Thalassobaculum sp. OXR-137: one gene and its partner. The main gene of each other region encodes a partner of the protein of the gene in region 2 in a complex. Links are inferred from orthologs where the notes say so. Each region holds a gene or a part of one and is shown on either strand. Other genes may lie near its edges.

Region 1 (7,375 bases), 600 kb from region 2 along the record:
CGGCCCGAGGGCGAGGCGGTGCGCCGCTGCACCGGCGGCCTGATCTGCCCGGCCCAGGCGGTCGAGCGGCTGAAGCATTTTGTCAGCCGCGACGCCTTCGACATCGAAGGCCTCGGCGCCAAGCAGATCCAGGCCTATTACGAGGACGGACTGATCGACAGTCCGGGCAGCATCTTCCGCCTGAAGGACCACCGCCGCAAACTGATCGGCCGGGAAGGCACGAGGATCGCCTCGACCGACAAGTTGCTGGCGGCGATCGAGGAGCGGCGCACGATCAGCCTGGACCGGTTCGTCTATGCGCTGGGGATCCGTCAGGTCGGCCAGGCCACCGCCCGGCTGCTGGCGACCCATTACGGCACCCTGGACGCCCTGCGTCAGGCCATGGCCGCGGCGGCCGACCCGGAGAGCGAAGCCTATGCCGACCTGATCAACATCGACCAGATCGGCAGTGCGGTGGCCCAGGACCTGACCGACTTCTTCAGCGAGGACCATAACGGCCAGGTGCTGGACGATCTCGACAAAGAACTGACGATCGAGGCGTTCAAGGCGCCGACCGCCGCCGACAGCCCGATCGCCGGCAAGACCGTGGTCTTCACCGGCACCCTGCAGACCGTGGGTCGCAGCGAGGCCAAGGCCAAGGCGGAGTCCCTGGGCGCGAAGGTGGCGGGTTCGGTGTCGAAAAAGACCGATTACGTGGTCGTCGGCGCAGATGCCGGCTCGAAAGCGGCGAAGGCTGAAGCGCTCGGCGTCGCGACGCTCAGCGAAGATGAATGGCTCGCCCTGATCGGCGGGTAACGCCTCAACTCTCCCACGCCATGAGAATTGCTGCGCCGGTTTGCCAATGCGCGCCGCGGCGTAATTTTCTTTCTCGCATGTCTGATGGCTGGTTAACGCATACCTAACACCCATAGGTATGCGTCAAACGCAATGCTGCAGCGCAAAACTTTGCGTGGTGCGCCGCGCGTTTCTGACCAGATTAGGGACAGTAACAGCCGGGCAGTGACCCGGTCTGATGTTCCAAGGAGAAACCCGATGTCCACCCAGAACGATATCCTGCGCGTGTCTTCGGCTCTGCCGGAGGACCCGTCCGCGCTGGTCGCTCGGGCCCGGGCCATGCAGAGCGCCTACATCCGTGGCCTGATCGTCCGCGGCTTCCGCAGCCTCGGCGCCAGCCTGGCCCACCGCCGCACGATGGCGGCGGTCGAGGACCTGAGCCCGCGCATGCTCGCCGATATCGGCATCGACCTGTCCGCCCTGCGGGCCGGCGTTGTCCGCCGCGTCGATGTCGAAGTCGTCGGCACCCCGAGCGAGAGCTATGCCACCGCCGTGGCGCCGAAGACCGCCAATCCGGTCGAGCCGCACCTGCGCGCCACGACCCTCGGCACCGCCGCGAATACCGACGTGCGTCACGCCGCCTGACCCGCTCCCCCTAGAGCGGCCTGATGCAAAACGGCCGGCACCTCGTGTGCCGGCCGTTGCTTTTTGTGCACTGCGGTATGAACGATCAGCTACGGGCGAAGACCAGCGCGCTCCAGCCGTTGCGCCGGTAACGCCGGATCAGCCGCAGCCCCTGGGTCCGGTGCACCGAAATGACCCAACGCTCCTGCTGGTTCAGCAGGCCCGACAGGATGGCGATGCCACCCGGCTCGAGGCCGCGCTTCAGGGACGGCGCCATCTCCGCCAGCGGCCCCGCCAGGATATTCGCCACCACCAGATCGAACGGCGCCTTCGCCCGCACCGCCGGCGAGCGCCAGCCGTTGGAAACCCGGGTCTCGATCCGCCGGGCGACCCGGTTCATCTGCGCGTTCTCCTGCGCGGTCGCCACCGACACCGGATCGAGATCGACCGCCAGGGTCCGGGCCGAGGGCACCAGCTTGGCCAGCGCCATCGCCAGGATGCCGGAGCCGCAGCCGAGGTCCAGCACGTTGCGCGGCGTGCGCCGCTTCACCAGATCCTGAATCGCCCGCAGGCAGAGCGCAGTGGTCGGATGGCTGCCGGAACCGAAGGCGCGGGCGGCGTCGATCAGCAGCTCCACGCTGGAGGCCGGTGCGGCCTCCTCCACATGGGAGCCGCGGATCCACACACGACCCTCTCGGATCGGCGGGAAGGACTGCCGGTTCAGCGCCAGCCAGTCGACGTCCGGCAGCGGCTCGATCACCGTGTCCGGCGGCGGCGTGCCGACCGTCGCGGCGGCCAAAGCCAGGGCGGCGACGATCGCCGGCCGCTCGGGCTCGTCCTCGGAAATCCCTTCGACCGTCCAGGTGCCGCCGGGGGAATCCTCCAGCGCGGTCACGGCGGACACGAAAGGCGACAGGGCATCGGCCACGACTTCTGAAGCCTTGGCCGGCACGGTAAGGGCAATGCGCCAAAGAGAGCTCATGGACGCCGGATTTACGGCTTGGAGACGAAGGTGTCGACCACGTTCTTGTGCCCGGCGTGGTCGAATTCGACTTCCAGCTTGTCGCCGTCGACCTTGGTGACGGTGCCCATGCCGAATTTCTGGTGGAACACCCGCTCGTCCACGGCGTATTTCGCCGGCTTGGATCGGTCGACCGTATAGCCCTCGCCGTCGATCACCGGCGCGCGGGTGCGGATCGATCCGCCGCCGCGCCGCATGTAGCCGGGGCCACGGCCGGCCACCTTGCCGGCGCGTCCGGCGCTGTCCCAGGTGGGAAGCTTGGCGTCGTCGTCGCGGTCGTAGCTCATGCCGTCGCCGCGCCCGTAGCCGGTGCGACCGCCGCCATAACCGTAGCCGCCGGCGCCGTAGCCGCTGCTGCCCGAGCCGTAGAGCCCGGCCTCGCTGATCATCTCAACATGTTCGCTCGGCAGCTCGGAGACGAAGCGCGACGGGATGGCGCTTTGCCACAGTCCGTGCACACGGCGGTTGGCGGCGAAGACGATCTCCACCTTCTTGCGCGCCCGGGTCAGGCCGACATAGGCGAGCCGCCGCTCCTCCTCCAGGCCGGCCGCCCCGTTCTCGTCCAGGGCGCGCTGGTTCGGGAACATCCCCTCCTCCCAGCCCGGCAGGAAGACCACGTCGAACTCCAGGCCCTTGGCCGCGTGCAGGGTCATCAGGCTGACCTGCTCGCCATCGGCGGCCTCGGCATTCTCCATCACCAGGGAGATGTGCTCCAGGAACCCGCCCAGGCTCTCGAACTCCTCCAGGGCGGTGACCAGTTCCTTCAGGTTCTCCAGGCGGCCCGGCGCTTCCGGCGACTTGTCCTTCTGCAGCGCGGCGGTATAGCCGCTCTCGTCCAGCACCATGCGGGCGAGGTCGGAGGGATCCTCGCTCTGCGACGCCTCGCGCCAGCGCGCGAAATCGCCCATCAACCCGCCGACCGCCCGGCGCGCCGCCGGTTTCAGCTCGTCGCTCTGCACAAGCTGTTCAGCGGCGATGGTGAGCGGGATGTTGGTGGAGCGGGCGTGCTGGAACAGCACCTGCTCGGTGGTCTTGCCGATGCCGCGGGCGGGAGTGTTGATAATCCGCTCGAAGGCGAGGTCGTCATCCGGCTGGGCGATCACCCGCAGATAGGCGATGGCGTCGCGGATCTCCTTGCGCTCGTAGAACCGGGCGCCGCCGACCACCCGATAGGGCACGCCCAGCGTGATCAGCCGCTCTTCGAATTCGCGGGTCTGGAAGCCGGCGCGGACCAGCACCGCCATCTCGCGCAGCGGCACCTTGGCGCGCTGATAATCCTCGATCCGGTCGCCGACGACCCTTGCCTCCTCCTCGCCGTCCCATACGCCGCGCACGGTGAGCTGGTCGCCGTCCGCACCCTCGGTCCACAGGGTCTTGCCGAGCCGCCCCTCATTATGGGCGATCAGGTCGGAGGCGGCGGCCAGGATGCGTGAGGTGGAGCGGTAGTTCTGCTCCAGCCGGACGACCTTGGCGCCGGGAAAGTCCTTCTCGAACTTCAGGATGTTGCCGATCTCGGCCCCGCGCCAGCCGTAGATCGACTGGTCGTCATCGCCCACGCAGCAGATGTTCCTGTGGCTCTGGGCCAGCAGCCGCAGCCAGAGATACTGGGCGACGTTGGTGTCCTGATACTCGTCCACCAGGATGTAGCGGAACTGGGTCTGGTACTGCTGCAGCACCTCGGGACGGGTCTGGAACAGGGTCAGGCAGTGCAGCAGCAGGTCGCCGAAATCGGCGGCGTTCAGGGTGGTCAGCCGGTCCTGATACTGCCTGTAGATGTCCTGCAGCTTGCCGCCGGCCATGTCGCCGGCCTCGGCCACGCCGATCTTGTCGGGGGTCAGGCCCCGATCCTTCCACCGTTGCAGCACGCCCATCACCACGCGGGCGGGCCAGCGCTTGTCGTCCACGTTCTCGGCCTGGAGCACCTGCTTCAGCAGCCGGATCTGGTCGTCGGTGTCGAGGATGGTGAAGTTCGACTTCAGCCCCACCAGCTCGGCGTGGCGGCGCAGGATGCGGGCGCAGAGCGCGTGGAAGGTGCCGAGCCAGACCTGCTCCGCCGCCGGGCCGACGATTCGGCCGACCCGCTCCTTCATCTCTCGCGCGGCCTTGTTGGTGAAGGTCACCGCCAGCACGTTCCAGGGCTTGGCCTTGCCCATCGCCATCAGGTGGGACAGCCGTGTCGTCAGCACCCGCGTCTTGCCGGTACCGGCCCCGGCCAGCACCAGCACCGGTCCGTCCAGCGCGTCCACCGCCGCCCTCTGGCCCTCGTTCAACCCGTCGAGATAGCCGCCGCGCGCGCCGATCGCCGGTACATGTCCAGGGCCGGGATAGGCCGGGGCCGGACCGGAAGGACGCCGGTACGCCGCCGGGTCGATCCCGCCGTCATCGTCTTTTGAAAACAGATCCGCCATGACCCCAGCATATAGCATTCCGAGGGGCGATCCGCAGGCCTAAGTCGCACGGCTGGTGCCTCGGCCCGGCCTCGAACCGCCGCCGGATCGTCCCTACAAACAGGATTGCGACATTAATCGAATTTAACCTTTTATTATAACGTTTGCCTTACAAATCCAGATCGCGGGTTACCTCGTAGGGTAAGTTGCAGGCTGGCGGCCCAGGCCGTCCGGCCCATGAGCGGATTCCCCCGGATCGCTCGGTGCAGTCTTGAGCCGGTCCCATGTGCCTGCGGTTCACGGGGAAACGGGGGGTGCTTCGGCACCCCCCGTACTTACATCCACGCAGCCTTACATCGACGCAGCGCTGTCAGATCGTCTCGCCGTGTTCCTCGGCCTGCTGGGTGATGAGCGCCTGGTTGTAGGCCCGCATCACGTCGCGCTCGTGCAGGCAGCCGATCAGCCGCATCCGCTCGGCCGAGTCGACCACCGCCAGCAGCCCTTCCTCGGCTTCCGAGAACCGTCGGATCGCCTTCTCCACATCGTCGCCGATCTCCAGGAAGGGCGGATGCTTGCGCGCCAGGTCGATCGCCGTGTACTCGCGGTCATGGGACAGGTCGAAGGCCACCTCGCCCAGATCCGCCAGGGTGATGGTGCCGACCAGCTTCTCCTCCGAATCGACCACGAACAGCTCGTTCATCGGCGCCAGACGCAGCCGATTGCGCAGGCTGTCGAGCCCGGCATCCTTGTTCACCGAAACGTGATCCTGCTGCATCAGGTCGTGGACCTTCAGGTTGCGCAGGGCGGTGACGTCGTGGCCGCCATGGATATGCACCCCCCGCCGCCGGAGCTGGTCGGTGAAGAAGGACGGGCTGTGCCAGACCCGGGTGATGACCGAGGCGATGACCACCGCGACCATCACGCCGACGGTCAGCTTGTAGTCGCCGGTCATCTCGAAAATCATCAGGATCGTGGAGATCGGCGCCCCGAGCGTGGCCGCCGCCACCGCCCCCATGGCGATCAGCGTGTAGGCGCCGTGGCCCGAGGCCAGGTCCGGGAACGGGATGGCGGCGACGATCCCGTAGGCGCCGCCGATCATCGCGCCGATGAACAGCGACGGCGAGAACACCCCACCGCCGAAACCGGCCCCGAGACAGAGCGCCGTCATCAGGATCTTCAGCACCGCCAGGGTCAGCATCAGCTCGAGGCCGTAGCCCTCGACCTCATTGAGAGCCCCGTCCATCGCCTCGTAGCCGACGCCCAGGATCTCCGGGAACCACAGGGCGACCACGCCGACCACCAACCCGGCCACCGCCGGATGCAGCCAGCGGGGCAGCGGCAGGCGCTGCCCCTGCACCTCGACGAAGGCGGCGACCCGCATCAGCGCCACGGCGGCCACGGCGCAGACCCCGCCGAGGATGACGAAGGCCGGGAATTCCAAGAACGAGGTGATGTGATGGCCCGGCACCTCGAAGGCGGGGAAGTCGCCGAACCAGATTCGCGACAGGATCGTGCCGAAGACCGAGGCGATGACGATCGGCGCGAAGGCCGAGAGCGCATAATGCCCGATCACCACTTCCAGGGCGAAGAACACCCCGGCGATCGGCGCGTTGAACGAGGCCGCCACCGCGCTCGCCACGCCGCAGCCCAGCAGGGTACGCGCCTGGCTGCGGGTCAGGTTGAGCTGGCGGCCAAGGAAACTGGCCAGCGACGCGCCCAGATGCACCGCAGGACCTTCACGCCCGACCGACGCGCCGCAGCCGATCGACGTCGCGCTGATGATTGCGGCCCCAAGCCCCTGACGCATGGACATCCGCCCGGCCCGCAGGGCGCTGGATTCGATGACGTTGGCCACGCCCTGGGGTCGCCCGCCGGGCATCACGAACTTGCAGAACAGACCGACCAGCAACCCGCCGATCGCCGGTGCCAGGATCAGCCGCCACCACTCCGTCTCCGCGGCGTAGGTCGCCACCCGGTCGGATCGGAAGCCGAGGAACAGCAGCTGCAGGAAATCGATGGACTCGCGGAAAACGATGGCGCCGCCGGCCGCAGCCCCGCCGACCGCTACCGCGACGGCAGCCATGACGACCTGGTCGTTGCCGACCAGCCGCTTCAAGTCTTGGATGTACCGGTTCGCCATGAATGCGGGGACCCGCCGGGAAACGCAACAGAGACGGCAGCTTAGCGACGATCCGCGATCCGTCAAAGACCTGACGGCGTCCCAAGGAAAGCGGTTGGCGTCGCGGCCCGCCTGGGCATAGCATCACAGGCATGGACATCACGATCAGACCCGCCCGCTTCCGCGCTCCCGAGGAGACCGGAGACGACGATGCCGAAACCGTCCGCGGCCTGGTGCGCGCGCTGGCCCAGGTGCAGGAGGCCGCCGACTATGTCACCGGCAGCGCCGACGACCTGCGCCGGGACGGCAGCGGCGACCGCCCCTACTTCCGGGCGATGATCGCCGAGCGGGCGGACGGCACGGCGGTCGGCCTCGCGGTCTATTACTTCGTCTACTCGACCTGGGCCGGCCGGCCGAAACTGTATGTCGAGGACCTGTATGTGGACGGCG
Region 2 (7,220 bases):
GCGCCGGCCGGGCGGTGGTGAAGGACGGGGTGGCCCAGTTCGACCGCGTCGTGGTCGATACTGCCGACTCGGTTCTCTATGCCCGCGGCGGGGTCAATCTGCTGGACCAGACGGTGGATCTCTTCATCACCGCCGACGCCAAGGATTTCAGCCTGATCGACATGGAAGCCCCGGTCCGGGTGAGGGGCCCCCTGGGCGATCCCGAGACCAGCATCTCGCCGGACAAGCCGGACATCCCGTTCTTCGAGATGGGCGAGGCCGAGGACGTGGATTGCGGGGCGCTTCGCCAGCAGGTGATGAAGGGCGACTGACGCCCCGCCGGCCGTTCAGGCCGGTTCCCGGCAGATCCGCTCGAATTCCAGCGCCGCCGCCGACAGCCGCCGCTCCTTGTGGCGGAGCAGGGTGAACTGCCGCGGCGCCAGGGGAATATCCAGAACCACCAGCTCGCCGGCGGCGATGAACGGCGATACCACCAGCTTCGACAGGGCCGCGGCACAGGAGCTGCCGCGCACCGCACCCAGGACCGCCTCGTTGGTCGGCAGGGTGGCGGCGGTCGGCAGGGTGGCGCAGTCGATGCCATGGCGGTCCAGCGCCGCCTCGAACTCCGCCCGCGTGCCCGATCCCCGCTCGCGCATGACCCAGGTCAGGTGATGGAGCGTTTCCAGCGTGGTCCGCGCGGCGATCGCGGCGGCCCGTTGCGCCATCACGATGACCAACTCGTCCGCCAGGAACGGCTGTGCCGCCAGCGCCGGCTCGTCCACCGTTCCCTCGATGAATCCCAGCTCGGCCCGGCCAGAGATCACCGCCTGCACGACATTGGCGGTGTTGCCGTCCCGGAATCCCAGGGTGATGCCGGGATGGCGCTCGCAGAAGCGCATCAGCCGGTTCGGCAGCCAGTAATTGGCGATGGTCTGGCTCGCTTCGATGTCCAGATGCCCGGTCCGTAATCCGCCCAACTCGCTCAGCAGCCCCTTGGCCTCGTTGACGGCGGCGAGGGTGTGGCGGGCCTCCTCCAGAAACACCCGTCCGGCGCGCGTCAGCTCGATGCGGCGGCCCACCCGGTCGAACAGGTGGACATCGTAGGTGGTCTCCAGCGTCTTGATCGCCGCACTGGCGGCCGAGGGGGTCAGGCCGAGGGATTCCGCGCCCCGGCTCAAATGTTCGCGCTCGGCGACGGCGATGAAGATGGCGAGCTGTTCGAGGGTCAATCGTTCGATCCAATTGAATGAAACATCTTATATTATTCGATGTTTATGGATTAGAGGAATGCCTAGTTTCCACCTCCCAATCAGGAGGATGGAATGCGCACACCCCGATTCATGGCGGAGATTCTTCCCGGGCTCATGCTCTCGGGGGCCATCGGGTTTCTGGCATACGGGTTCGAGCAGGCCGAGCACCAGATCTTCGGCCACGTCTATCTGGACGGACTCGTCGTCGCCATCCTGGCCGGGACGCTGGTTCACACGTTCTTCGGCCTGCCCGACAGGTTCCGGCCGGGGGTGTCATTCTCCGCCAAGATCGTCCTGGAGGTCGCCATCGTCCTGCTGGGCGGGACGATCAGTGCCGCCGCCATCGCCTCCTCCGGTCTGCCGCTGATCGCCACCACCGTGGCGGTGGTGACGGTGACGCTGGTCGCGAGCTACCTGATCGGCCGGTCGCTCGGCCTGGACGACAAGCTGGCGACCCTGGTGTCGTGCGGGAATTCGATCTGCGGCAACTCCGCCATTATGGCGGCGGCGCCGGCGATCGACGCCCGCTCGGAGGATGTGGCCGCCTCGATCGGCTTCACCGCCGTGCTTGGCATCGCGGTGGTCCTGCTGCTGCCGCTTGCTGCGCTGGCCCTGGGGCTGGACGACTGGCACTACGGCGTGGTTGCGGGGCTCAGTGTCTATGCGGTGCCGCAGGTCCTGGCGGCGACCGCGCCCGTCAGCGCGGTGAGCGCACAGATCGGCACGCTGGTGAAGCTGGTGCGGGTGCTGATGCTGGGGCCGGTCGTGCTGGCCGCCGGGCTGCGCTACGGCCGGCGGGGCGGGGGACGGCTGCCCCTGTCGGTTCTCGTGCCGTGGTTCATCCTCGGCTTCATCGCCCTGATGCTGTGCCGGTCCTTCGGCCTGCTGCCCGATGCGGCGGCCGGTCCGATGCAGGCCGCCTCGGCCAACCTGACGCTGGTGGCGATGGCCGCACTCGGCCTGTCGGTGAACCTCCGCTCGGTGCTGGCCTCGGGCGGGCGGGTGCTGGCGGCCGGGGTGCTGTCGATCCTGCTGCTGGTCACGCTGGCGATCCTGTCCACCAGACTTCTGCCGCTGCTCTGAAACAGCGACCGGGCTTCAGCGGCCGCGCCGCTTCCGGGCCTTGCCCTTGCTGCCGCTGCCCTTCTCGGGTGGGCGGCCGCTGGGCGGTTGGATGGCGACCTTCAGGCGCACCACGCCGCCTCTCGGCAGCGGCTTGCCGTCGGTGGTGACGCCCAGTTCGGCCGCTTCCAGGCGCTTCAGCTCGTCGCGGATGCGGGCCGCCTCCTCGAATTCCAGATCGGCGGCGGCCGCCTTCATCCGGACTTCCAGCTCCTCGATGATCTGGCGGATCGGCTTGTCGACCAGTTCGCCCTCGCCGCTTCCGGTATCCACCGAGACGTGGTCGCCGCGCTCGTAGACGCTCTGCAGGATGTCGCCGATGTTCTTCTTCACGCTCTCCGGCGTGATGCCGTGGGCGGTGTTGTATTCCATCTGGCGCTGGCGGCGGCGCTCGGTCTCGCCCAGCGCGTATTCCAGGCTGTCGGTGATCCGGTCGGCATAGAGCAGCACCCGGCCCTCGACGTTTCGCGCCGCGCGGCCGATGGTCTGCACCAGCGAGGTCTTGGAGCGCAGATAGCCTTCCTTGTCGGCGTCGAGGATGCAGACCAGGGCGCATTCGGGAATGTCCAGGCCCTCGCGTAGCAGGTTGATGCCGATCAGCACGTCAAACACGCCGAGCCGCAGGTCGCGGATGATCTCGATGCGCTCCAGCGTGTCCACGTCGGAGTGGATGTAGCGGACCTTGATTCCGGCCTCGTTCATGTACTCGGTCAGCGCCTCGGCCATCTTCTTGGTGAGGACGGTGATCAGCACCCGGTGGCCGCGGGCGGCGGCGTCCTGGCATTCGGCGATGCAGTCGTCCACCTGGCTCTTGGTCGGCCGGATCTCGCAGACCGGGTCGATCAGGCCGGTCGGCCGGACGAGCTGCTCGGTGAACACGCCGCCGGTCCGCTCCAGCTCCCAGGGGCCGGGGGTGGCCGAGACGAACACCGTCTGCGGCCGCATGTCCTCCCACTCCTCGAACTTGAGCGGGCGGTTGTCCATGCAGGACGGCAGGCGGAAGCCGTATTCCGACAGGGTGTACTTGCGGGCGTAGTCGCCCTTGAACATGCCGCCGATCTGCGGAACCGTCACATGGCTCTCGTCGACGATCAGCAGGGCGTTCTCCGGCAGGTATTCGAACAGGGTCGGCGGCGGTTCGCCCGGATTGCGGCCCGAGAGATAGCGCGAGTAGTTCTCGATCCCGGCGCAGGATCCGGTCGCCTCGATCATCTCCATGTCGAAGGTGGTGCGCTGCTCCAGCCGCTGCGCCTCCAGCAGCTTGCCGGCGAGGTTCAGTTCGTTCAGCCGGACCTTCAGCTCTTCCTTGATGAGGCGGACCGCCTGCTGCAACGTCGGCTTCGGGGTGACATAGTGCGAGTTGGCGAAGACCCGGATCTGGTCGAGGCTGGAGGTCTTCTCGCCGGTCAGCGGGTCGAATTCCTGGATCGCCTCCAGCTCGTCGCCGAACAGGGACAGGCGCCAGGCGCGGTCCTCCAAGTGGGCCGGAAAGATCTCCAGGCTGTCGCCGCGCACCCGGAAGGTGCCGCGGTGGAAGCTGGCGTCGTTGCGCTTGTACTGCAGCTCCACCAGCCGGCGCATGGTCGCCGTCCGGTCGACCCGCTCGCCGACCTTCAGCTTCAGGATCATGTTGCCGTAGGTCTCGACCGCGCCGATACCGTAGATGCAGGACACCGAGGCGACGATGATGACGTCCTCGCGTTCCAGCAGGGCGCGGGTGGCGGAGTGGCGCATCCGGTCGATCTGCTCGTTCACCGAGGATTCCTTCTCCACGAAGGTGTCGGTGCGCGGCACATAGGCTTCCGGCTGGTAGTAGTCGTAATACGAGACGAAATACTCCACCGCATTATGCGGGAAGAAGCTCTTCATCTCGCCATAGAGCTGGGCGGCGAGCGTCTTGTTCGGCGCCAGGATCAGGGCGGGCCGCTTCACCTCCTGGATGACGTGGGCCATGGTGAAGGTCTTGCCCGACCCGGTCACGCCGAGCAGCACCTGATCCAGTTCGTTCGCGTGGATCCCCTTGATCAGTTCCTGAATCGCCTGGGGCTGGTCGCCGGCCGGCTGGAACTCGGACACGACCTGGAACGGGACGCTCGCATCCTGGGCGGCGACGTCGGCCTTGATCTCGGCGGTGATCGCCCGGTTGGTGGCGTTCACCTCCTGCCGCAGGCCGCGGAGATGCTCAAGCTGGGCTTCGATGAGGTCTGTGCTCATGCTGAGAACATAAGGTCGGGGGTACGAAAAGGGAACAGCTTTGAGGTGTGCCCTAAATCGGCAGCCGAATTACCGCCCGCAGGCCGCCGAGCGGCGAGTCCTCCAGGGTCAGGTCGCCGCCGTGGCTGCGCACGATGTCGCGGCTGATGGTGAGGCCGAGGCCGGTGCCGCCGGTCTCCAGATTGCGCGAGGGCTCCAGACGCTTGAACGGCTGGAACGCTTCCTCCCGGCGGTCCTCCGGGATGCCGGTGCCGTCGTCGTCGACAGTGATCTCGATCATATCGCCGGTCCGCACCACCGCCACGTTCACGCGGGTTCCATATCGCGCCGCGTTCTGGACCAGATTCGCCACCGCCCGGCGCAGGGCGTCGGGGCGGGCCGGCAGCACCGCCTGGCCGTCGTCGGGCTGCTCGTAGACGATGCGGGTGCCGCCGCGGCGTTCGTTGGCGATGAGGTCGTTCACCAGGGTGCCGATGTCGATCTCCACCGGCACCTCGGCCCCTTCGCCCCGGGCGAAGGCGAGGTAGCCCTCCACCATGCGCTCCATCTCGTTCACGTCGGCCTTGAGTTCGGCGGTGTCGTCGTTATCGCCGAGCATGGCCAGTTCGAGCTTCATCCGGGTCAGCGGCGTGCGCAGGTCGTGGCTGACTCCGGCGAGCATCTCGGTGCGCTGGGAAAGCTGGCGGTTGATGCGGTCGCGCATCTGCAGGAAGGCGGCCGAGGCCTGGCGTACCTCCGTCGCGCCTTCCGGTTTGAACCCGGTCACCTCGCGGCCGAGGCCGAAAGCGCGTGCGGCGATGGCGAGCCGGCGGATCGGCCGGATCTGGTTGCGCATGAACACAATGGCGATGGCGAACAGCACCAGCGACGAGCCGAACATCCAGAGCAGGAAGACGTAGGTGGTCGAGGTGAAGAGCCGCTTCTTGTGGGCGAGGACCTGCAGCACGCCGGAGGGAAGCTGCACCAGGATCTCGATCCGGCGGTCGATGGTTTCGGTGTTCATGATGTAGGGGCGATGGACCTTGGTCTCCATCGCGTCCTTCATCGCCTCCTGCGTCTGGTCGAAGACCGAATAGATCGGCTGGTTCGGCAGGATGCCCTCGGGCTGCCAGCGCAGCTCGATGTCGAAATGCCGGCTCGCCCGCTCGGACAGCTCGGCCACCCAGTCCTGGCTGACCGGCGGGCGGAGCTCCTCGATCAGGAAGGCGATGTCGCCCGCCAGGCTGTGCACCAGGCGCCGGGTCATGATCTCCCAGTGCCGTTCGTAGAAGACGTAGGCCGAGATCAGCTGCATCAGCACGACGGGCGTGACGATGATCAGCAGGGCGCGGCCGAACAGGGTCTTGGGCAGGTACCGCTTCAGCCGCTTCTTCGCCGGGCCCGGCATATCCGCCACGCGCGGCCGGCTGAGCGACGCTTCGTCGGTACGCGCGCCGGCGAGGGAAGGACCGTCTCGGGTGATCTCCGCCATGGGACAGATGCTCCGGGCCTGGGCGTTGTCACTCGGCACGACAATAGCAGGTCTGCACCGGTGTCGCGCCCCCGACGGGTGCGGCCGATCGCCGGCCCGGAGTCCGGTCCCTGGCGGCCCAGCCGATCAGCCGTAGTTCTGGCCGCCGTCCACCGCGATCGTCTGCCCGGTCACCCAGTTGGCCGCGTCGGAGACCAGGAAGGCCGCGACACGCGCGATCTCCTCCGGGGTGCCCATCCGGCCGAATGGGATCTTGTCGCGGGTGGCGAAGTACTTGTCCGGATCGTTGTAACGGCGCCATTCCCAGCTTCCGCCGGGAAACTCGATGGAGCCCGGCGCGATGCAGTTCACCCGGATGCGCTGCGGCGCGTAGCGGACCGCATGGGACTGGGTGAGCTGGATCACCGCCGCCTTCACCGCCCCGTAGGGGATGGAGCCGCTGGGACCGATGCCGGAAATGGACGAGATGTTCAGCACGCTGCCGCCGGTCTTCTCCAGATGCGGGGCCGCGGCCCAGGTGGCGCGCACCACCCCCATCAGATCGACGTCGATGCCCTTCTTCCAGCCCTCCTCGTCGTCGGTGGCGCCGAAGCCGGACGGGTTGTTGACCAGCGCGAACAGACCGCCCAGGGCGTCGGTCGCGGTCTGCACATAGGCGGCCAGCGCCTCGGCGTCCCCGACATCGCAGATCGCGCCGTGGACGTTCTCCGCCGGCGCATCGCCGCCGAGCTCGGCCAGGGCGGCATCCAGCGACTCCTGGGTGCGGCCGCAGATCGAGACCTTGGCCCCTTCCGCCAGGCAGGCCTTGGCGATGGCCAGGCCGATGCCCCGCGTGCCGCCGGTCACGATCACGCCCTTGCCCGAAAGTCCGAGATCCATCTTCGTCTCCTGAATTGATGAGCGCTGACTTTAGGCGTGCTGCGGTGCAGCGCCAAGACACCGACGGCACCGCGTCGGGGGTCGGGAGCCGAAAAGAGCCGGTCTTGCCGAAACGCGCCGCCCCTGCTTCGATAGCGTTCCCACCGCTTTCCGAGATCCGATCATGACCGAGACCCGCTCTGCCGACCAAGGCACACCTGCCGGGGTGGCGCTGCCTTATCGACTGCGCCTGCCGGGGCCGACCGCCGTGCCGGAACGGGTGCTCAAGGCCGCCGGCCGGCCGATGGTCGCCCATCGCGGTCCCG

What was found.
Region 1: the proteins of uvrB (region 2) and T8K17_RS08350 are in contact, whole or in part, in a crystal structure (PDB 7EGT), measured with the Thermus thermophilus proteins. The link is inferred for Thalassobaculum sp. OXR-137 from one-to-one orthologs. Residues at the interface, in WP_096411307.1 of Thermus thermophilus: Glu23, Leu25, Arg26, Asp27, Gly28, Glu29, Arg30, Phe31, Arg55, Glu326, Asp327, Phe328, Glu379, Ser382, Gln383, His398, Gly400, Arg401; in WP_096412145.1 of Thermus thermophilus: His654, Arg656, Phe657, Gln666, Asp668, Glu669, Lys680, Arg681, Leu682, Ser683, Lys685, Tyr686, Ala687.

What each region holds. Positions count from the first base shown.
Region 1 is NZ_CP139715.1:1,769,621-1,776,995, reverse strand. Bases 2,110-5,223 are described here. They hold T8K17_RS08350 (ATP-dependent helicase), read right to left. Parts: upstream 4,828-5,223; coding sequence 2,392-4,827; downstream 2,110-2,391. Other genes in these bases: T8K17_RS08345 (chloride channel protein), read right to left, coding at 5,177-5,223; T8K17_RS08355 (50S ribosomal protein L11 methyltransferase), read right to left, coding at 2,110-2,380. In the rest of the region: NAD-dependent DNA ligase LigA, read left to right, coding at 1-795; T8K17_RS08360 (DUF1127 domain-containing protein), read left to right, coding at 1,033-1,419; more of T8K17_RS08355, read right to left, coding at 1,505-2,109; more of T8K17_RS08345, read right to left, coding at 5,224-6,946; T8K17_RS08340 (GNAT family N-acetyltransferase), read left to right, coding at 7,078-7,375. UniProt on the Escherichia coli protein: A helicase with DNA-dependent ATPase activity. Unwinds DNA duplexes with 3'-5' polarity. Translocates on single-stranded DNA with 3'-5' polarity. Initiates unwinding more efficiently from a nicked substrate than double-stranded DNA.
Region 2 is NZ_CP139715.1:2,367,922-2,375,141, forward strand. The notes cover bases 1,947-4,905. They hold uvrB (excinuclease ABC subunit UvrB), read right to left. Parts: upstream 4,566-4,905; coding sequence 2,328-4,565; downstream 1,947-2,327. Other genes in these bases: T8K17_RS11080 (YeiH family protein), read left to right, coding at 1,947-2,312; T8K17_RS11090 (ATP-binding protein), read right to left, coding at 4,618-4,905. In the rest of the region: T8K17_RS11070 (AsmA family protein), read left to right, coding at 1-311; T8K17_RS11075 (LysR substrate-binding domain-containing protein), read right to left, coding at 327-1,208; more of T8K17_RS11080, read left to right, coding at 1,302-1,946; more of T8K17_RS11090, read right to left, coding at 4,906-6,036; T8K17_RS11095 (SDR family NAD(P)-dependent oxidoreductase), read right to left, coding at 6,163-6,915; T8K17_RS11100 (alanine--glyoxylate aminotransferase family protein), read left to right, coding at 7,079-7,220. UniProt on the Escherichia coli protein: The UvrABC repair system catalyzes the recognition and processing of DNA lesions. A damage recognition complex composed of 2 UvrA and 2 UvrB subunits scans DNA for abnormalities.